DNA from 4 places in the uncultured Halopseudomonas sp. genome. Region 4 is predicted to be linked to each of the others. Evidence: predicted binding sites of a transcription regulator. Region 4 holds the regulator's gene; each other region holds the start of a gene.
The links. The regulator sigma-54, encoded in region 4, starts transcription at its own class of promoters, with help from an activator protein. The targets are predictions, from matches to a motif close to ANTGGCATNNANNTTGCTNT.

Region 1 (4,187 bases), on a different contig from region 4:
TATAGCGGGCAAATCGCTCGTTGATCATTTCCAGGGTCGGCATACGCCCGCGGACGATGCGGTCCTGGCTGGTGAGATCGTAACTTTTGATCGAGCCGGGATCTGAATCGATCTCTGTATCGACTGCCCCATCGTCGACGCCGTGCAAAAGCGCGTCGATTTCGTCCTGTGACAGCAGATCCTGTACGGCCATCGGTAATTCCTATTGCAAGACTATGTTGGTGAACAGCAGGGCTTCGATTACCGGATTACCCAACTCTTTCTCGAGGGTCGACTTTACTGCCAGCGTTGCTCTTTCACGCAGGGCCTCTTTGCCCTCGGGTGTAAAGAGCGACGAAAATTCTTCACTGCTGAATTGCAACACCAGTTCGTTGCGTATCAGTGGCATATGCTGGGCAAGCGCTGCCATCAACTCGGGGTCGCGCCCCATCAGAACCACGTTAACCTGCATGTAGCGTCGACGACCTTCGTGGGTATAGTTCACGACGAAGGCGGGTTCCATCGGCTGGTACAGGGCTGACTGCTGCACAGGTACAGCATCTGCCGCAGCCTCTTCCGGCTCTTCTTCCCCTCCCATGAGAAAGAAAGCTGCACCCCCTGCGGACAGCAAAACCGCCAGAAAAGCGACGCCTATCAGAATAAACAATTTCTTCTTGCTTTTAACCGGGGTGGCTTCGCCATCAGCGGCTGCCTGTTTAACCTGTTCCTGCTTTGCCATGCCAGAATACCGTCACTTGTGCCGTGAAAAAGCCTTTCCACAGACTGTTGAATAGCTTGCTGCACTGACCGTGCCAACTTCCATAGGCCATGCAGTATAAGAGCGCCAAGGATAAAGCTAAGCGAGACAAATGTCTTCGCTTGCAGGTTACAGCATTCCAGACGAAACAAAACCGGGCCTGGGCCCGGTTTGAGGTAATGCGCAAGCCTGAAATCAGGCGTAATAGTCGACCAGCCGACTAGTCTCCGCCTGACTCAATGCGGCGGAGGCTATCATCATGCCTGCTTCATCAGATTCCCGTGTCTGGGTGCCAACCACACCGCGACCGCGGCCATCAGAACCCCCGCCTTCACTATGATGGGCCTGCTGATCCACGGCCGAGTCACCGACGGAAACATTGACCAGATCCATACCCTGCTGATTGAACGCTTCGCGTAAACGGAACATCTGAGCCTCCAGCGCTTCACGCACTGAGGGGTTCTGGGTCACGAACTGGACCTGATGCTCCTGACCCCGCGTCTGGATGTGTATTTCAAGAGGTCCCAGATCAGCCGGATCCAACCGGATTTCGACACTGCGCAGGTTCTGACTGGACATCCACATCATCTTGTCCATGACCGCATCACCCCAGCCTGCCTGGCCGAAGGGCACGTTGAGCGTCTGACTCGCAGCCAATACTGGACGAGCTGCCAGCGCGCCCTGGGCTGCAGCCTGGGTTTGCGTCCCTGGGCGAAGCATCGCCTCGGCCGAATCCGGATCAGACTTTGCAGTCCGACCACCTAGCGCTTCCAGTGTCTCGGCAAGCTTGCCGGCAAAGGCCGCCCTGCCCTCTGCCGCGGCGGGCGTCATGTCCAGATTACGCTGTACCGGTTGCTGCCCATCGGCTGAAACTCCACGCTCAGCCATCGCTCGCAAACCGTTATTACCTGCAGGCTCCTGTCGCATATCACGCTCTGCTCGGGAAGTCTGTTCCTGGGATAACTGAAGACCCGTCGCCCCTGCGTCACGACGCAGTTTTCTGACCGGATCAAGGAGAGGCTCGGCACTTGTCGCCGCGCTGGCAATAGCCGGCGCAGTCTTAACAGCCCCCGGCGCTTCCAGCACGGTGTTCGCCGCTTCAACTGCTTTGGAAGCGAGCTGGGTGCCAACCAGCTCTGCCATGGTTGCCAGCGCGTCAGCCGCGTCGGCGTCCACCGGTTCGCTGGCGGTAACTTCCGTATCCTGAGCCTTGCCCATGAACTGTCGCGCTTGATCCAACCATTGGGACCAGTCCTCAACCAGAGCTCCCAGTTCCAGCTGCTGCTCCTCAGAAGTCTCTCCTGTCTGCAGCGAAGCCGCCTGGTCTTCGGTTTCGCTACGCAGTTCATCCAGCTGCGCAAGCCATTCCTGCATACCCGCCGGCAAGTTCTTGCCGTCTGCGGCAATCTCGGCCAGGTCCAACAGACCCTGGGTCTGTTCGCCCTCGGCATCTCCCAGCAGTTGCATGAGTGCCTCGACATCGTCGGGCTGCTGGTCCATGAGAATCTCGGCAAAATTTGCCAAACCCTCTATCTTGGTATTCTCCGTGGTGCTTGCAGGCGTCACCGAGGATGAAACCTGTGGCGATCCGCCACTGAAAAACGCCAGCAGATTCTGACTGACCGACATTGCGTACTCTCCACTACAAGAAAGGGAATGAAGCCTATTTCCTGTCAATGCAAGTCACGCGCCAGCTTTAGAGTTTTTACAAAAGAAGAGTCTGTATGGGGGGGTCAGCGAGAAGCTGGAATGCCTAGCAACGGAGCAACCCGCTGGAAGCAATATTGAACCTGTTCGAAGCCATCCTGCGCGGCTACCGGATCAGCTTCCAGACCTGCACGCTCAGCTACTTCACAGGCCTCCTGAAGGGCCACTGCGCCCATATTACCGCAGCTGCCCTTGAAACTATGGGCCGCCTGGCGAAAAGCTTCCCAATCTTCCGACTCAAGGCAAAGACGCAACTGGGCAAGACGCTTGTGCGCATCGCGGCTGAAAGTATCAACCAACAACGCATAATCTTCCTGCATCAATTCGCGCAGCGCATCCTGCACACTCGAGTCAATGTCGATGGGCAAATCTGCCATGCCGCTTGTGTCTCCCTGGCTCTCATCAGCCTGTCATCATTCAGGTGCCGGCAGTATGCCCAAGCTGCCAGGCAAACACTACCCTGACCTCGTTACCACGCGGATTGAAGCGTACTTCATCGGAAAGCGCGCGAATCAATTCGAGACCACGGCCCGCATAACCGCCACGGGTGTCGCCTGGGCACTGCTCGACAAAACCCTCGCCGCTATCCTCAACCTCTATGGCCAGGACCCCTCCACCTGCATTCGGCTGATGGTCCAGCATCACGCGTATCCAACCGTCTCTTAGTCCCTGCAAGCGCTGATTGCGGTCACGATAATAACTATTGAAACCCAATGAATCGAGCTTCACGGATGAATCGAGCTGTAATAGCCCATGTTCCAAAGCGTTGCTGTACAACTCGCTGAGGATTGTGAATAGCCTGCCTGCATGGGCACGCAGTCCTGGCACCTCCATCAGGACCTTGAGCAGGAAGGGCAGCGGATTATGCTCTCGAATCGACGCTGCGCGGAAGGTATAAGCCAGTTGCCAGTCCTGACCATCCAGGTGTCTGACATCCTCATGCAGGAGTGTTGCCGGCGGCGCGCTGAGCGGCTGCATGATAACCTCCAGCAAACTGATATCGTCCTCGGGGCTACCATGGAAGGCTTCAAGTGATTCCAGCAAGCCGTCGAATATACCCTCAGGCCGGCCCTGATAACGACCAATGAGATCGACCACTCGCTCTTCACCATATTGATCACCAGCCCGATTTCGGCTTTCGATCACACCATCAGTGAGGCACAAAAGGCGCTCTCCGGTGGTCATCGGCAGCACCACCGGCGTCGGATCAAATCGATCTGAATTCGCTACGGCCAGAGGCAGATGTGTGGAAGGGATCCGATGAAGTAACTCGCCGCTGCGATCCAGCAGCAGCACCTCCGGTAACCCCCCATTCCAGATTGCCACCAGCCCCTTGTCTGGATTGATTTCGATCAGCACCGCGCAGCAGAAGATATCTATCGGGAGTATGCGACTCAACTTGCTGTTCGCCTCGAGCAGAATATCGCTCAGGTTGTAACCACGGGCGGTCATCGAATAGAAAATCTCTGCCAGGGGCATTGCGCCTATGGCGGCGGAGAGACCATGACCTGTGAAGTCGCCGAGCAGAATATGCATGCCGCCGGATGGGCGGTAGGCGGCGAGCAGAATATCGCCATTGAACATCGCAAAAGCCGTTTGCACATAGCGCAGATTGTCAGCACCAAGACTGCCAGCATGGGCCACGCGATCATAGATGATCTTCGCCAATTCCTGCTCGTGTAACAGACGTTCGTGCTGACTGCTGATCAGATCACGCTGATCCTGCAAGGTCTGATGCATCTCC
Region 2 (4,187 bases), on a different contig from region 4:
TCGAGAATGAAGCCAACTATGCCGACATAGATCAAGGCCAGGATGATGTCGCTTATCAATGAGGCGTTCCAGGCATCCCAGATGAAGAAACCAATGCCCACCCCTCCGATCAGCATCTCGGCAGCAACAATCGCCAGCCAGGACAAACCAACACCGATGCGCAGGCCGGAGAAGATATAGGGTGCCGCAGCAGGCAACATGATCTTGGCGAAGTATTCGACACCGTTCAGCCGCAATACTCTGGCAACGTTGCGGTAGTCCTCGGGTATGTTACGGATACCCACCGAGGTATTGATGATGATCGGCCAAATCGCGGTAATGAAAATCACGAAAATCGCTGACGGGTTGCTGTCCTGAAAGCCCGCCAGGGAAATGGGCAGCCAGGCCAGCGGCGGAACCGTACGCAACACCTGAAATATCGGGTCAAGTCCGCGCAAGGCCCAGGTCGACTGACCCACCAGCACACCCAGCCCCACGCCCGCTATCACCGCCAGCGTGTAACCATAGGCAACCCGCTCGAGACTGGCGAGAATCTGCCAGGCCATGCCCACGTCATTGCCGCCATTGTCGTAGAAGGGACTGATGATCAATTCCCAGGTATCAGTCACCACCTGGGTGGGCGGGGGCAGCGCTGCCCCCTCCATCGAGCACAGCATTTCCCAAATCACCAGTGCGGCAATAAGTATTATCAGCGGCGGCAACACCTGCTGGACGAAAACCTGGGTGCTACGCACCAGCCATGCCGGAGGCTGCGTGTTGTGACGCGGATCGGGGTAAAAGCCTGTGGCCTTACCCGGATCAATTTTGACATTGGCATTCATGCTGTTCTCCGTCTGCTCAATGGTAAGGGGTTTCAGGCGCGGATGGCCTTGATGGCCAGACTGTCCAGGTAGGCCTGGGGGTTCTCAGGGTCAAAGGTTTTACCATCAAAGAATTTCTCGATTCCCCGTGACGTAGAAGTGGGTATCTGCGCAGCTGGCACACCGAGGGAAGCGGCAGCTGAGCGCCACAAGTCCTCACGGTTGACCTTGTCGACCCATGCATCCATGTCCAGATCGGCGGGCAGATAGCCCCAGCGAATATCCTCGGTCAGGAACCATTTATCATGGCTCTTGTAGGGGTAGGACGCGTGGTCTTTCCAATAGCGCATCTGGTGTGGGCTGTTTTCCACAACGCGTCCTGTGCCGTAGTCAAAGTTACCCTTCATGCGCTCGACTACATCCTTGAACGGCGCATTGATCCAGCGGCGCTTGGAACAGATTTTTGCCACTTCTTCGCGATTGGCCGGGTCTTCGCAATACATCTGCGCCTCCATCACTGCCATGATCAACGCCTGGGTCGAGTTTGGATTGGCATCGACCCAGTCAGCACGCATACCGAAGGCCTTCTCCGGGTGGTTATGCCAGAGCTCGCTGGTGGTGAGTGCCGTATAGCCAATCTTCTGGTTGATCAGCTGCTCGTTCCAGGGTTCGCACACACAGAAAGTGTCCATACTCCCGACCTTCATGTTGGCCACCATCTGCGCCGGAGGCACGACAATCGTCGCTATGTCGCTGTTGGGATTTATTCCGCCCGCCGCCATCCAGTAGCGAATCCACAGATCGTGGGTGCCACCCGGGAAAGTCATCGCGGCGCTCACGGTTTTCCCACTGGCCTTCTTGGCTTCCAGCGCAGCCTTGAATGACGTGCTGTCCAGGCCAACTTTGATATCCATATACTCCTGGCCAACGGAAATGCATTGGCCTCCCAGGTTCAGACGGGCGAGGATATACATGGGCGTGGGAATGTTATTGGCGGTCATGGCGCCGGTGCTGATCAGATAAGGCATGGGAGTCAGAATATGGGCGCCGTCGATACCGTTGCTCGCCGAGCCCAGCACCAGATTGTCGCGGGTTGTGCCCCAGGAAGACTGCTTCAGCACCTCGACATCGGTCATCCCATGTTTCTTGAAAAAGCCTTTTTCGTCAGCCACAAATAGCGGTGCCGCATCTGTCAGGGCAATGAAACCCAGCTTGGCCTTGGTGGTTTCCAACTTGTCGCTGCCGGCGGCCCAGGCCATGGAACGCATGCCAGGCGGTACCGCGCTCAAGAGCGCTGCACCGCCGACTGCGGCTATCGAATATTTGAGAAACTCCCGGCGCTTGATGTTATTGACCGGTTTGTTCTGACGATCGTTGAAAAAGCTGTCATCCATGGTCCTGCCCCCCGAAAAAAACACAAAAAAAACGGCGCCCCCCTGGTGATCGAAATTTATCGATACCGAGGTGGACGCCGTTGTCCGTTTGAAATGTGAGTGCTGGCCATCAAAACGCGGGCCTGACTGATCCTAAGCAGAATGTGTGCCAGAATCTGTTCCGCTGTTTGCCAATCTTGCGAGGCGCATTTTCCTCCTGATCAGACCGGTCCAGTCAGGACACAATCGGCGTGTGCCATACCTAAAAACCAGATCACAAGCTCTTAATTTCTATAGCAATCAGGGATGCACACCTTTCACGCCAACCCACGTTTTAGAGCCTCTAAACCGGCCAGCGTGCTAGTACTCCGCACCTCAAGGCCGAGTAGAAACTCTGCACATTAACGGAGCGCACGACCGACAACTGCCCCGGGCAGGTGCAGCCTGCAGTAGAACTTGCCAGGCCGTATCTGAAACCCGCCCCGCTAGCCCAGTGCACCGTAGCTCAATAGATCAGCCACATTGATCAACCTGAATTCCTCCGCTGATTGCTGGTTCAACCTGCTGTTAAATGGGCTAACGTCTATTCTTTTTAGCGAGCGTGAAATCATGCCTTTTGCCAAGGATTTTTTTGACGTTGGCCTGTTTACCAACAAGGCCGATGCTGTACGGGCCTATTACAGTGAACTGGGCCTGCCATTCGATCACACACTGAAGCTGGGTGGCGGAGTGCTGCAACACCGTTATCAAGCAGATCAGGCTGTATTGAAGATCAATGACGCTCGTACTCCCCTGCCTCCGCGGATCGAGAACAGCCCGCTGATTGAGCTGATTATCGCCTGTGCAAATTGCACTGTTCCAAGCACGGGCGCCGATCCGGACGGGACCATTGTTAGCATCGTGCCGCCGGGGCATAGGGGAATACAGGGGCTTGCTGTACGTCTAAGCGTGGCCAGTCCGGAAATCAGTCAGAAGTTCTACAAGGAGGCATTGGGACTTACCGATGTCTCGCCGGGCGTTATGGCGTGCGGTAGGAGCCTGTTACTGCTGGAGGAAACTAGCAAACCATCCCAGCCGGACGCCCCCCTGGCAGCTTTGGGGTTACGCTATCTTACGTTACAGGTATTCGACTGCGACGCCTCCTATGCCAGAGCCCTGCAGGCGGGAGCGATCTCAGGTCGAGCACCGGAAACGCTTGGCAATACCGCCCGTATTGCTTTCATACTTGATCCTGACGGAACATGGATAGAGATTTCGGAGCGAGCCTCGGTGACCGGAAAAAAGGTCTGATCCCCAGCCTTGTAAACCACTCCAGTTTTGCTTCTTGGGTAGTCAGATACGGTAGAAAAGGAAATCAACCGTCATGAGCTTCAAACCGGCAGTCAACGTTATCTCGGCCTGGGCTATCGCGTGCCTATCTACCCTGGCCAGCGCGCAGTCACAATCCGTTACGCTAGTGAGCGGCAATGATTACCCCCCGTTTACAGGCAGCGTACTGGCCCATGGGGGGGTGCTGACGCAACTGGTCAGGCAGGCTTTTGCTGCCGGCGACAAATCAAGCAGTGTCGACTTCAAACCCTGGGCCCGTGGTTATGAGGAGACCCTTCGGCTTGAGTACGACGCCACCTTTCCTTACTTGAGTACCCCCCTGCGGACTGCGAGCTTTCTTTTCTCAGAGCCCCTGTATCAATTGAATCTCAGGCTCTATGTTCGCAGTGACAGCCCCTGGAAAATCGGTACGCAGGAGGAACTCAGCAGAGCCATTTTTTGCCTGCCCGCAGGCTATGAAGTCAGTGGCTGGGTATACCGTGAAACTGAACGTCTGAACTTTGTGCGTCCGCGCAGCATGGAGCAGTGCCATGCGATGCTTCAGCTTGGCCGCGTGGATGTATTGATCAGCAATCCCGATGAACTCGCCTGGCAGGCTGTACCACCACTGCTGACCCCTCGTAATGTGCGCAAATTACCCGAGCCGTTGGATAACGTTACGCTCCATATGATCATTCCGCGAAAT
Region 3 (4,187 bases), on a different contig from region 4:
ACTTTTTAACTCTGGCCTACAGTGGCAACAATCGTGACCTGCTTGCTGTCCGGTATTTCCTGGTAGGACAACACATGGGCTCCTGGGGCGGCGTAGCGGACAAACTTGGCCATCATTCCGCGGACCGGTCCTGCCACCAGCAATATCGCCGGCTTGCCCTGCACCTCCTGCCGCTGTACCGCATCGGCCAGAGAGCGCTGGAGCTTCTCGGCCATGCCCGGCTCGAGCATGATGCCGTCATCTCCACCTTGCCCGGCCTTCTGAAGACTCTGTAGCAATATCTGTTCCAACCTTGGCTCAAGAGTGATCACAGGCAGCTCCGAGTCAAGCCCTACAATGCTTTGCACGATGGAGCGCGAAAGCGCGATCCGGACCACACCGATCAGCGCGCCAGGATCTTGACTCTTGCCGGGCTGATTGGCGATGGCCTCGGCGATGGTCCTGATATCGCGAACCGGCACCTGCTCCTGCAGCAGACCCTGCAGAACCTTTAGTAGTCCTGACAGGGAAATGATGCCCGGAACCAGCTCCTCTGCCAGCTTGGGTGAAGCCTTGGCCAGCACCTGTAGTAGCTGCTGAACTTCCTCGTGGCCAAGCAACTCATGGGCATGCTTGTGCAGAATCTGGTTGAGATGGGTTGCAACAACGGTGCTGGCATCGACCACGGTATAACCCAACGACTGGGCCTGATCCTTCTGCATGGGCTCAATCCAGACAGCATCCAGGCCAAATGCCGGATCCTTGCCAGCCAACCCCTTGATCTCGCCAAAAACCTGACCCGGGTTAATTGCCAGCTCCCGGTCGGGATACACCTCGGCCTCGGCCACGCCAACGCCCATCAGGGTGACGCGATAAGAATTCGGAGACAGATCCAGGTTGTCGCGAATATGCACGGAGGGCATCAAAAACCCCATGTCCTGGGACAGCTTCTTGCGTACGCCCTTGATTCGCGCCAGCAGCTGCCCGCCCTGATTGCGATCGACCAGGGGAATCAGCCGGTAACCGACCTCCAGGCCGACCATATCGACGGGGGTGACATCGTCCCAGCCAAGCTCACGGGTTTCCGGGCGCGCAAGGGCAGGCACCTCGGACTCCTGACGCTGAACTTCTTCAGCCTCAACCAGTTTCAGGCGCTGTCTGTTGGCGATGTAGTAAGCCGCACCAGCGGCCAGCGCGCCCAGGCTCAGGAAAGAGAAATGCGGCATACCGGGAATCAAACCCATGACGATCATGATCGCCGCGGCAATGGCCAACGCCTTCGGCGAAGCAAACATCTGACGGTTGACCTGCGACCCCATATCCTCGGACGTGGATACGCGGGTCACCATGATCGCAGCGGCGGTCGACAACAGTAATGAAGGAATCTGCGCCACCAGACCGTCACCAATGGTAAGCAGCACATAAATACGGCCGGCTTCTGCGAAGCTCAAGTCGTGCTGAGCTATACCGATTGCCAGGCCACCAATGACGTTGATAAACAGAATCAACAGACCGGCTATCGCGTCACCGCGGACAAACTTGCTGGCACCGTCCATGGACCCGTAAAAGTCGGCTTCCTGGGCAACTTCCTCACGACGAAGCTTGGCCTGCTCCTGATCGATAATGCCGGCATTCAGATCCGCATCGATAGCCATCTGCTTGCCCGGCATGGCATCCAGGGTGAATCGCGCGCTCACCTCGGAAATCCGTCCGGCACCCTTGGTTACAACGACAAAGTTGATAATCATCAGGATCGCAAAGACCACCAGACCAACTACGTAGTTGCCTCCGATCACAACCTCGCCAAAGGCCTGAATCACTTTACCAGCCGCATCCCCCCCCTCGTGGCCATAGAGCAACACCACCCGCGTGGAAGCTACGTTCAAGGCCAGGCGCAGTAACGTGGCAACCAGCAGAATGGTCGGGAAGACGGCGAAATCGAGCGGTCGAAGGGCATATGCACCCACCAGCAGGACCACCAGCGCCAGAGCAATATTGAAGGTGAAGAGCACATCCAGCAGAAAGGGCGGCACCGGCAACATCATCATGCCGAGCATCACCAGCAACAGAATGGGCACACCCAGGCTGCCGTGGCGCAGTCCCGCCAGGTTGCTGCGCATGTTCCCCATTACTTCTGTGCGATTGACTGCCATGCGTTCGTCATTCCCGATCAAATATTTGACGCCAAATGCGGCATAGAATGACCCTACGCAAGTTCTGTTCCAGCCTGGGGGTTTTTTGTCACAGAATCACACAGCTTTCACAACCAGGGGCACAGATGACTGCTAGAATTTCCATGCATTAACCATGCGGGCCACGCTTTTGCTGATCCTGCCTGCCTTTCCATCCAGTTCAAGGCCCAGCATATGAAAGCGACCATGAAGCTGCCCGGCAATATGCCAACCCAGCGCCTGATCATGGTAGTGCTGAGCCTGCTCGTCGTGCTTTTCATTATCGGCATGCTGCTAATGTCACGTCTGAACCTGGATTTTGCCCAGCAGGCCATGTCAGATCTGCGCCAGCGTCAGATTATCGATACCTTTGAAGCCAACTTGGATCGAATCAACGCCCACCATCAGAAGATGGAGCAGAATACTGTCGGACTGGCCCGTACCGGCGAGCTTTTCCATCGGCTCGCGCAACGGGGCAACAGCAACGCGGCACAACTTGAATCGATGCTTCGCGAGGGACTGGTTGATTTTCCGGACGCTTACGGCAGCGGCGTGTGGTACGAACCAGGCGCCTTCGCAGACAAGCCCGTGGGCGTGGTTGCCTATCGCCAGGGGCCGGAGATCGTCACCACGAGAGCCAGCGCCGAGTTCGTCAACCGCGACTGGTACCGGAGATTGGTAGACAACCTGGACAACGCCAAGGTGTCAGGCCAGACGCGCCGCTTCTACTGGACAGCAGCCTATTTCAAACGTCGGATCGATGACGTGGTGATCAGCCTCAGCACCACCATGCGAGATGCGTCTGGTCGCAGCATTGGCACCGTTTCAACTGACTGGCGTGCCGACGACGTGATCCGTCTGGTCAGCGATGTGGAAATAACGCCCGGTACTTTTTCTTTTCTGCTAGATAGCGAAAACCGCAACCTGTCCAGCCTGTCACAGGCAGATGATGTCGAACGCGCCCAACAGTTGATGGGAGCCATCAGTGACGCGCAGCTGCAGCAAATGGTACCGCAGACAGTCGGCAGGCTTACCAGCGTGACGATCCCGATGGAGATGCAGACCCTCGAGGCCGCTGGCGAGGATTTTGCTCTGTTCTACTCTGCCACCCAGGCTGGCATGGTTTTCGGCATTGGCGTTCCCCAGGCGGAGATCGATGCTGTCCTCTTGCCAATGCGAGCCAGCAATCTACGAATTGTGATCCTGATCGGCAGTATCCTGATCGTGCTGTCGGCGTTGATTCTATACATGATCGCCGGCACCCTCAGACAACTGCGCAATTTGTACACCGACCCCCTGACCCAGCTGCCCAATCGCGAGCGCTTGCTGGTGGATTTGAGACGTCGACCCACAGCCTCGCTGGTACTGCTGAACATCGATGGCTTCAAGGAAATAAACGATTTTTACGGTCACCAATGTGGCGACCATGTCATTGTTACCCTATCCACCCAGCTACACGCCTACCTGCAGGCCAGACCGCTTTCTCGTAGCGGGCGACTCTATCGCATGCCGGGTGACGAACTGGCAATCTGGCGGCCGGGACAGGCCGATGAGGCAGCGCTCGTTGGTTTGGCGAATGAGCTCCAAGCCTTTGTCAGCTCGGTACGTACCACGTGGGAAGATCACGACATTACTCTGCATGTCAGCATGGGACTGGCCAGCACTCGCTTGCGCAATGGCGAAAAACTGGCTTGCGAACACCTGCTCCCCTCAGCCAACATCGCCCTCGAGCACGCGCGGGTAGCCCAGGCGGGTTACATGTTTTATGACCCTGCCGATCGCGCGCGTGAGAACTATGAGCACAATCTTATCTGGGCGAACAAGTTAAAGCTGGCACTTAAGGAAAACCGCCTGGTGCCGTTCTTCCAGCCGATCATGAACGTTGCGACCGGCCGGATAGAAAAATATGAATGCCTAGTTCGGATGCTCGACAGCCAGGGTGAGCCGATCAGCCCCGCCATGTTCCTGCCCATTGCCCGAAAGATCCGACTTTACCGCTCGGTCACCCGGCGGATGATCGATATGAGCCTGCAGTGG
Region 4 (4,187 bases):
ACTTCGCTGCCCTTGCCGGCAGCCAGCATCATGACCTGCATGATGCTTTTGCCGTTGACCTGCTTGTCTTCCGTCGTGCCGATGCGGACCTCGCAACCGTGCTGGTTGGCTACGCCAACGAACTTGGCCGCTGCTCGGGCATGCAGGCCAAGCTTGTTGATGATCAGCGTGCGCCTGGTGAGCATGGTCAGGGCACATCCCGATGGCGAATAAGCATGTTGGCGGTCTTGTTGCCGAGATCCAGCAGAAGGCGCTCGGCTATGTAGACCGAGCGATGATGGCCGCCAGTACAGCCGATGGCGATGGTCATGTAGCTGCGTTCGCCTGCTGCATATCGGGGTAGCCATTTGTCCAGAAACGCACGTATATCCTGGTACATCTCCTGCACATCCGGCTGTGCATCAAGAAAGTCGCGAACAGGCTGATCCTTGCCGGAGAATTGCCTCAGTTCGGGCTTCCAGTAAGGGTTGGGCAGGCAGCGCACATCAAATACCAGGTCCGCATCCACCGGCACGCCCCGTTTGAAGCCGAAAGACTGGATAAGAACCGACGGCGTGCTGCCCTGACTTCCCAGCAAGCGTTGCTTGAGGGTGTCGCGCAACTGATAGAGGTTGAGATGACTGGTGTCGATCTTGAGGTTGGCCAGGTCGATAATGGGCTCGAGCAATCTCAGCTCAGCCGCAATGGCCTCAGCCAGGGAGTGGCTCTGGTCAGTGAGAGGGTGCTTGCGACGGGTTTCTGAAAAACGCTTTATCAGTACTTCGTCGGTGGCTGCGAGAAAAATCACATCACAGGTAATGCCGCTGTTGCGCACCTGCGCCAGCAATTCGGGAAACCGCTGCAGATCACTGCGCAGATTCCTCGCATCGATACTTATGGCGACTTTGGGTAATTGCATGCCAGCGTCGTTCGCCTGGCGCGCCAGGTCCGGCAAAAGCCCTGCCGGCAGGTTATCAATGCAATAAAATCCGTTATCTTCAAGCAGATGCAACGCTGTGCTTTTGCCTGATCCTGAGCGACCACTGACGACGACCAGATGCATGGGGCTCAGGTACCCGTGTCTGAAGTTATGATCCGATACAACGTATCGGCATCATCTGCTTCGCGCAGGGAGTCACGCAGATTTGCCTGGTCGAGCTTTTCGGCGAGCATCTTGAGAATCTGCAGATGTTGTTCGGTGGCTTCCTGGGGAACCAGCAGCACGAAAATAAGATCGACAGGCTCTCCGTCCAGTGCGTCGAAATCGATTTTCGATTGCAGTTGGAAGAGGGCGCCTACCGGCTTGTGGCAATCCTCCAGGCGACAGTGGGGTATGGCTATGCCATTACCAAATCCTGTCGAGCCGAGCTTCTCCCGGGCTATCAGGTTCTGATAAATGCTGTCTGGATCAAGATGGCTGTGCTGGGCAATCATCTTGCCGATCAGTTCGAGCATCTTTTTCTTGGAGCCCCCCTGCACGCCGGCAAAGGTGCGCTGGGGGGTCAGTATGTGATCAATTTGCATGGGTTTTGGCTACGGTTGCCTTAGCGGTCGTTGACGCCTTGCTGGCGATTGAGGTTCTTTTCCTTGTGCTTTATCAGCTGCCGATCAAGCTTGTCGGTCATCAGGTCGATTGCGGCGTACATGTCTGTATGCTCGGCGTTGGCGACTACTTCACCGCCGGCTACATGCAGGATCGCTTCAGCTTTCTGTCGGAAGTTTTCGACTTCGAGTATGACCTGGACGTTGGTTATCTTGTCGAAATGTCGCTCCAGGCGGGACATTTTCTCATTCACGTAATTGCGCAGTGGATCGGTAATGTCGAGCTGATGACCGCTTAGGTTCAGTTGCATATGACTTCTCCTGATTGGCTTGATGAAACAGGGAAACGAAGTCGGTTCCCCATAGTGCCCACTCTTGTACTGTGCGTATCAGGCCCGCCGATCAGACAATCCGCTTGCGCTCGCTTGACGGAGCAATGTTGAGCGATTCGCGGTACTTGGCGATAGTACGGCGGGCTACATCAATTCCCTGCTCTTCCAGTAAACCAGCGATCTTGCTGTCGCTCAACGGTTTCTTCGGGTTTTCTGTCGAGACCAGTTTTTTGATCAGTGCCCGAATGGCCGTAGATGAAAATTCGCCGCCCTCAGATGTACCGACATGGCTCGAGAAAAAATACTTGAGCTCGAAAATACCCCGTGGTGTGTGCATGAACTTCTGCGTGGTAACCCGCGAGATGGTTGATTCATGCATGCCTACCGCTTCGGCAATATCGTGCAGGACCAGGGGCTTCATGGCCTCCTCGCCGTACTCGAGAAACTCGCGCTGGTGCTCGACGATCTGGGTCGCGACCTTCATCAGTGTTTCATTGCGGCTTTGCAGGCTCTTGATGAACCAGCGTGCTTCCTGCAGGTTATTACGCAGGTAGGTGTTGTCCGAGCTGGAGTCGGCGCGCCGTACCATGGAGGCGTACTGACTGTTGACACGGATCTTGGGAACGGATTCCTGGTTGAGTTCGACAATCCAGCGGTTGCTGTCGCGGCGGACGATCACGTCGGGAATCACATATTCGGGTTCACCCGAGGCTATTTCCGAGCCTGGGCGGGGATTGAGCGTCTGGATGAGCGCGATGACGCGACCCAGTTGGTCCTCTTTCAGGCGTGTGCGACGCATCAACTGACTGAAGTCGCGACTGCCGAGCAGGCCCAGATGATCACGCACAACCTTTTGCGCCTGCTCCAGCAGGGGAGTATCGGGTGGCAGTTGGCGGAGTTGCAGCAACAGGCATTCACTCAGATCCCGCGCACCTACACCTACTGGCTCGAACTGCTGAATCCGGTGCAGCACCATTTCAACTTCGTCGAGCTCGACTTCGCGTTCTGGATCGATGGAGGCAAGGATCTCCTCCAGGGGCTCTTCAAGGTAACCATCAGCATTGATTGCATCAATAATCGAGAGCGCTATCAGCTGATCGGTTTCCGAAAGCGGAATCAGGTTCAGTTGCCACTCCAGATGGCTTTGCAGGGTTTCGCCGGTACCGGTGCGGGACGTGAAATCCCAGTCGTCATCATCGCCGCTGGGTAGTGAGCTTGCTGAGGTCTGATAGACGTCTTCCCACTGGGTATCGACGGGCAGCTCGCTGGGGATCTGTTCATTCCAGTTGCCTTCTTCGGCGGCCTGTGAATGTTGATCAATAGCATCCATTTCAACGGGTTCGGGTACAGAGACAGCGGGCGCTTCGTCATTGTCGGCGCCATCGGTCCCGGAGCTGCCATGATCGTCGTCGCCCTCGTCAGCCATTTCCAGCATGGGATTGGCTTCCAGAGCCTCCTGGACTTCCTGCTGGAGGTCGAGACTCGATAGTTGGAGCAATCTGATGGCCTGCTGCAGCTGCGGCGTCATCGTCAGCTGCTGCCCCATCTTGAGGACGAGCGTAGGTTTCATTATCGGACGTATTACCTTATGCGCTGTTACTGGCGTTGGTTCTTGGCTGGCCTGAATCTAGCATGCCTGAATTGGGCCTGATTTTATAGCCGGAACTCATGGCCCAGATACACATCCTTGACCAGCTGATTGTCGAGTACAGCCTGTGCGTTACCCTCGGCAATGATGTGGCCGTCGCTGACAATATAAGCCTTGTCGCAGATGTCGAGGGTCTCGCGCACGTTGTGGTCGGTGATCAGTACACCGATGCCTTTGTCCCTGAGATGCTGGATGATCTGTTTTATATCGTTTACCGATATGGGATCCACACCGGCAAAGGGTTCATCGAGCAGTATGAATTTTGGATCGCTTGCCAGTGCGCGCGCAATCTCTGCACGGCGGCGCTCTCCGCCGGACAGACTCATGCCCTTGCTGTCGGCAAGGTGGTGGATATGAAATTCGTGCATCAAGGAGCTCAGCTTGTCGAGCCGGCCCTTGCGGTCCAGATCCTTGCGAGTCTGCAGTATCGCCATGATGTTGTCGGCGACGCTCAGTTTGCGGAAGATGGATGCCTCCTGGGGGAGGTAGCCGATGCCCTGGCGGGCGCGACCGTGCATAGGCAGATGCGTCACGTCGAAACCATCGACCAGTATGTGGCCATTATCGGCCTTCACCAGCCCAACAATCATATAGAAACAGGTGGTCTTGCCCGCGCCATTGGGGCCCAGCAATCCGACTACTTCGCCGCTGCGGATAGAGATGGAGACATCTTCAACGACCTTTCG

Region 1: a site for sigma-54 is predicted at 2,412-2,431, ahead of AAC076_RS10235 (flagellar hook-length control protein FliK). Genes of this name have one in related genera too.
Region 2: a site for sigma-54 is predicted at 2,328-2,347, ahead of AAC076_RS10070 (CmpA/NrtA family ABC transporter substrate-binding protein). Genes of this name have one in related genera too.
Region 3: a site for sigma-54 is predicted at 2,187-2,206, ahead of flhA (flagellar biosynthesis protein FlhA). Genes of this name have one in related genera too.

What each region holds. Positions count from the first base shown of each region.
Region 1 covers NZ_CAXBOV010000015.1:90,190-94,376, forward strand. Annotated here, with positions in the region: gene fliM (flagellar motor switch protein FliM) at 1-193, opposite strand, end outside; gene AAC076_RS10230 (flagellar basal body-associated FliL family protein) at 203-718, opposite strand; gene AAC076_RS10235 (flagellar hook-length control protein FliK) at 932-2,365, opposite strand; gene AAC076_RS10240 (Hpt domain-containing protein) at 2,470-2,820, opposite strand; gene AAC076_RS10245 (fused response regulator/phosphatase) at 2,861-4,187, opposite strand, start outside.
Region 2 covers NZ_CAXBOV010000015.1:55,054-59,240, forward strand. Annotated here, with positions in the region: gene ntrB (nitrate ABC transporter permease) at 1-821, opposite strand, end outside; gene AAC076_RS10070 (CmpA/NrtA family ABC transporter substrate-binding protein) at 854-2,194, opposite strand; gene AAC076_RS10075 (VOC family protein) at 2,783-3,463, shown strand; gene AAC076_RS10080 (ABC transporter substrate-binding protein) at 3,537-4,187, shown strand, end outside.
Region 3 covers NZ_CAXBOV010000019.1:81,566-85,752, forward strand. Annotated here, with positions in the region: gene flhA (flagellar biosynthesis protein FlhA) at 6-2,132, opposite strand; gene AAC076_RS11970 (EAL domain-containing protein) at 2,346-4,187, shown strand, end outside.
Region 4 covers NZ_CAXBOV010000009.1:25,049-29,235, reverse strand. Annotated here, with positions in the region: gene AAC076_RS06240 (HPr family phosphocarrier protein) at 1-185, opposite strand, end outside; gene rapZ (RNase adapter RapZ) at 188-1,042, opposite strand; gene ptsN (PTS IIA-like nitrogen regulatory protein PtsN) at 1,048-1,503, opposite strand; gene raiA (ribosome-associated translation inhibitor RaiA) at 1,524-1,832, opposite strand; gene AAC076_RS06220 (RNA polymerase factor sigma-54) at 1,924-3,423, opposite strand; gene lptB (LPS export ABC transporter ATP-binding protein) at 3,507-4,187, opposite strand, start outside.